DNA from 2 places in the Paenibacillus sp. PvR133 genome. Region 2 is predicted to be linked to the other one. Evidence: predicted binding sites of a transcription regulator. Region 2 holds the regulator's gene; the other holds the start of a gene.

Region 1 (2,394 bases), 180 kb from region 2:
CGTAGCCTTTGCCCAAGTCACCGTCACGCCCGATCACAACACCAAGGGTGGCGTGCCGATTTACCCAGTTGATTTTAAATAAATCCAGTTGTCCGATATAGTCCAGTGTGTCTTTATGCGCAATGACAAAACCTTTGATCTCGGGGTTGCCGTCAATCATCATCTGCACAAAGGATTCGCTATTCACCTGTGAATGCGGGTAGATAAACACGTCGCTTAAACCACGTGTGATTTCCGGGTCATTGACCCATTTTCGGATAGCTGGTACATCTTCTTGACGGTATTCTCTCAATACAATTCGTTTTCCAATGATATGCGGCATCGTAATCTTCCCTCCAATTATGTATTTGTTTTGGCAATACTAACTCCCCGCCAACACCTTTATGCTTCCATTACTCTTACAAACTCCAGAAAACGTGTACCTTTATAATGAAGCTCCCCACGATCCCCGATCACAATCATACCAAAGTCCGTATCCTTCACCTCCAGCTCCATACGCTCACCCCCGTCAAACTCAAAGGTGATATAATAATATGTCGAAGCTGAAAAATCGCCTGATCCCCCACGCACTCTCGTCCGTTTATCCACAACCTTACATGAACGTTGTATCCGTTCGGCTGCTTGATTGGACAGGCCCGCTCCTATCGTTTTGACAATTCCCATAATCATTACAATAGCAATGAGTCCAAATACGATAAAAAAGATCATATTAAACGATTGAAATTCCATAAAATCATTTCCCATCTGCTTCATCCTTTCTACAGTAAAATGTAAATTTTCCATTCTATTGCCCATTGACAAATCGTACATCTTCACCCTCAAAAACTCCAATACTTTTTTAACATACTTACGAAAAAAAAGTTCTTTCGCTCTTTTCCGTACCCCGCTTGGACTTATACCCGATCTGGGTCCGCTGATCCCCTCTAGACCGATTGACAAAACTATATATAGATATAAAATAGAGAATGTACTCTAAATATAGTGTAAAAAACGTATTTATGCCCGATATCTTGAAGATACAGGTATGAAAATACATGTAAATATAGAGTCAAAAATTTTAAATGGCACAGCCAGCAAGGGTTTCCAGCTATGATGGATCTCGGGCAATGCCGTTTTCTTTTTTCGTTAATTGTTTAAGGAGGTTGCATACCATGCTGATTGCATATGATTCCAAGACCGGCAATGTAAAAAGATTTATAAACAAGCTCAAGCTTCCAGCGGTTCAGATCGAGGAGCAAATGACTATAGAAGAACCTTACGTACTTATTACATATACAACCGGGTTTGGGCAGATACCTGAGAGGGTATCTTCCTTTTTGAAAAAAAATGCACAAAACCTTGTTGGTGTAGCTGCAAGCGGCAACCGTAACTGGGGTGAGAAATTTGCCAAAAGTGCGGATTTGATTGCCGACCACTATAATGTCCCCGTAATTAGTAAATTTGAATTATCTGGAACGTTCGGAGATGTAGAGCGTTTTAAACAGGAGGTGAGCCGAGTTGCGGCATATTGAATTGAACAACATGTTGATGAAACGCGATACAGACGGCTTTTTCCAATTGGAAAAGGACCAAGAGGCTGTAGCGGAATTTATGAAGGAAGTTCAGGAACGGAGTTTGAAGTTTGCTGACACAACCGCTCAAGTGCTGTATATGATTGAGAATGATTATTACGAAAATTTCTATAACAGCTACACGGCTGACGAAATTAATGATATTTTCCATATCACTCATAGCTATAATTTTAAATTTCCTTCCTATATGGCAGCATCCAAGTTTTATACTGACTATGCAATGAAGAGTAACGACCGTAAAGTCTATCTGGAACATTACCCTGACCGGGTTGCTGCTGTCGCGCTGCATTTAGGACGCGGTAACGCCGATACGGCACGCCTGTTGTCCCGCTCGATGATGGAGCAACGTCTCCAGCCAGCGACACCAACCTTCCTAAATGCAGGCAAAAGCCGCCGTGGGGAATTGGTTTCCTGCTTCCTGCTCGAAATGGACGACTCCCTGAACTCAATCAACTATGTGCTGAACACCTGCATGCAGTTGTCCAAAATCGGCGGAGGTGTTGCCGTTAATCTGTCGAAGCTGCGGGCACGCGGTGAAGCGATTAAGGGTGTAGAAGGCGCAGCAAAAGGCATAATGCCTGTGCTGAAGCTGATGGAAGACGGCTTCTCCTACGCAGATCAAATGGGACAACGTAAAGGTTCTGGCGCAGCCTATTACAACATTTTCGGATGGGACGTGCTTGAGTTCCTGGATAGCAAAAAAATCAATGCTGACGAAAGAGTACGTCTCAAGACACTTTCTATTGGATTGCTGGTGCCAAACCGCTTTTACAAGCTGGCTCAAGATAATGAACCGCTGCATGTATTTGCTCCTTACAGTGTG
Region 2 (2,394 bases):
TCGTTAAAGAGGAGCATGATATTGCATTCAGCATCCTTGTATCGCCTGCCGTGAACTGGATTTCCCAAGGACAATTTAATACCAGAAAAGAAATGGAACAAGAAGGAGCTACTCCGCAAGAAATTCAAAAGACATTGAACTACGATCAAGAAGTTCTACAGTTACTGAAAAAACATGCTTCTTATGAAGAATATCTAGGCATAGCCGATCCTGACGATATGATTTCCAAAGAAAGATGGAGCTTTATAGGCAAAAATTTTCTGTCTGATTCCACCGAAGAATTAAGTCACTTCCATTCTCCTGTACTCTTGGTTCTGGCTGGCAAAGATATTAATGTTGATGTAAAGGGTACCGAGCGAGTCTATCGCCAGAAAATACCTTCAGAACTGCTGTCCGTGATTCATTTACCTGAAGCCGACCATTCCATGATGGATGAAAAAATCGCGCGTTCAAAATCTCTAACTTTCTTAACAGCCGTATTCGCCCCAAGAAAATTGGTGAATGGTGAGTATCTCAAATCCCTTTCCGATTATGTCAGTCAGCGTTAAACAATGATGTTCTTTTTTGCCATACTTCTTTTGATATGCTAATGAAAAAATGCTAATGAAAACCCCATAACTGTTCTCGGTTAGACTGGGAATAGATCTATAAACAACAAAAAAACGGCATCTCTGCCGTTTTTTCTAAAAGGATGGACTCTCAGGGACTCGAACCCTGGACCAATTGATTAAGAGTCAACTGCTCTACCAACTGAGCTAAGAGTCCATAATAAAAGTTTGGTGGAGCCTAGGGGGATCGAACCCCTGACCTCATCGCTGCCAGCGATGCGCTCTCCCAGCTGAGCTAAGGCCCCATCATAAGTAAGTTAATCAACGTTTCAAGCGACTTCTATATCATATAAAATTTTTATTCCTGTGTCAATACTTTTATAAAAAAAATATAATCATCTTCCCACCTTGACCCAAGAAAGATACAGTCAGCGATCAGTCGCTGGCTGTATCTTTAGATAACAATGTTTTCAGTTCCTTCATAAACATATTGATGTCTTTAAACTGACGATAGACGGACGCAAAACGTACGTAGGCGACTTCATCCACTGGGTAAAGCTGTTCCATGACCAGCTCCCCGATCTGCTGACTATCGACTTCTGTGGCTGCTGTGTTGCGGATAGCGTTCTCCACCTGGGATACGATCATATCCAATTGCTCGACGGATACTGGGCGCTTCTCACAGGCTCGAATGAGACCGCGCAGCATTTTATCACGACTAAACTCTTCACGGCTGCCGTCTTTTTTGATGACCATGAGTGGGGTTTCCTCCACCATTTCAAAGGTGGTAAAACGCCTGGCACACTGCTCACATTCACGGCGGCGACGGATGGACTTGTTATCATTCGCAGGTCGCGAATCCAACACTTTCGTGCCATTGTAGGCACAATACGGACATTTCATAATCTCACCACTTTCTTTTTCCAATAAATTCCCGAAGATTTTTAGTAATAATTTTGTCAAAACGGATCATAATATGTTTACCACATCGCGAGGAGGTGAACAACAATGGCACAAGGAAACAATGGCAACTCCAACAATCTGGTAGTCAGCAGATCCTCCGGCGCTCTGGAGCAAATGAAATATGAGATCGCTCAAGAGCTGGGTATCAGCATTCCTCAAGATGGATACCAAGGTAACATGACTTCCTATGAGAACGGTTCGATCGGGGGCTACATCACAAAACGCCTCGTAACGATCGCCGAACAACAATTGGCAGGTCAATACCAATAATCGCGGTAATAATGCAGAAATAACAAGAAAAAGTGTATGGACGGGCTGCTAAAAACAGCCTGTCCTGCGCTTTTTTTCATTTTAAAGCGAAAAGGCTCATCATGTCATTAACTTGTCTTTTAAAAATCATTATAAATTTTCGTGTATTGCCTGTAGTAATAAATGACCCGCTGTACATAATGTCGTGTCTCACCAAAAGGGATTTGCTTAATGGACTCTTCTTTTCCATCCCACACTCCCTTATCGAGCCACTCTTGAACTTTACCCGGCCCTGCATTGTAAGCAGCTACGATTGCTACAGGATTATCCTGAAACTTCATGGATAGGTTATGCAAATACCAGGTTCCCAGCTCTATATTGGTACCAGGCTCGTGCTTGACACTGTCTAGCGGAACCTTTTGAATCTGGGCGCTGTCCATAATCCAATTTGCTGTATTCGGCATAATCTGCATCAACCCCAGTGCACCCTTATGCGATTGCTTACTGGTTTTAAAATTGGTTTCTACGCGGATAATAGACGCCACCAAAAATGGGTCCACTTCATACGTTTGTGAATACTGCCGAATCTCATCCTTATATTGAATCGGATAGAACCAGGACATCCAATTTGAAT

Evidence for each region. Region 2 encodes NrdR, which represses ribonucleotide reductase genes. Its sites were predicted from a motif close to AACACNATATATNGTGTT; they were not measured.
Region 1: the regulator NrdR is predicted to act here: its motif matches at 969-986, upstream of nrdI (class Ib ribonucleoside-diphosphate reductase assembly flavoprotein NrdI).

The regions. Positions count from the first base shown of each region.
Region 1 is NZ_JAFIBS010000001.1:3,322,372-3,324,765, reverse strand. It holds gene JOE49_RS14765 (GNAT family N-acetyltransferase) at 1-322, opposite strand, end outside; gene JOE49_RS14760 (DUF2500 domain-containing protein) at 382-744, opposite strand; gene nrdI (class Ib ribonucleoside-diphosphate reductase assembly flavoprotein NrdI) at 1,152-1,511, shown strand; gene nrdE (class 1b ribonucleoside-diphosphate reductase subunit alpha) at 1,498-2,394, shown strand, end outside.
Region 2 is NZ_JAFIBS010000001.1:3,145,683-3,148,076, reverse strand. It holds gene JOE49_RS13895 (alpha/beta hydrolase family protein) at 1-548, shown strand, start outside; tRNA gene JOE49_RS13890 (tRNA-Lys) at 693-765, opposite strand; tRNA gene JOE49_RS13885 (tRNA-Ala) at 778-853, opposite strand; gene nrdR (transcriptional regulator NrdR) at 984-1,451, opposite strand; gene JOE49_RS13875 (alpha/beta-type small acid-soluble spore protein) at 1,557-1,781, shown strand; gene JOE49_RS13870 (lytic transglycosylase domain-containing protein) at 1,901-2,394, opposite strand, start outside.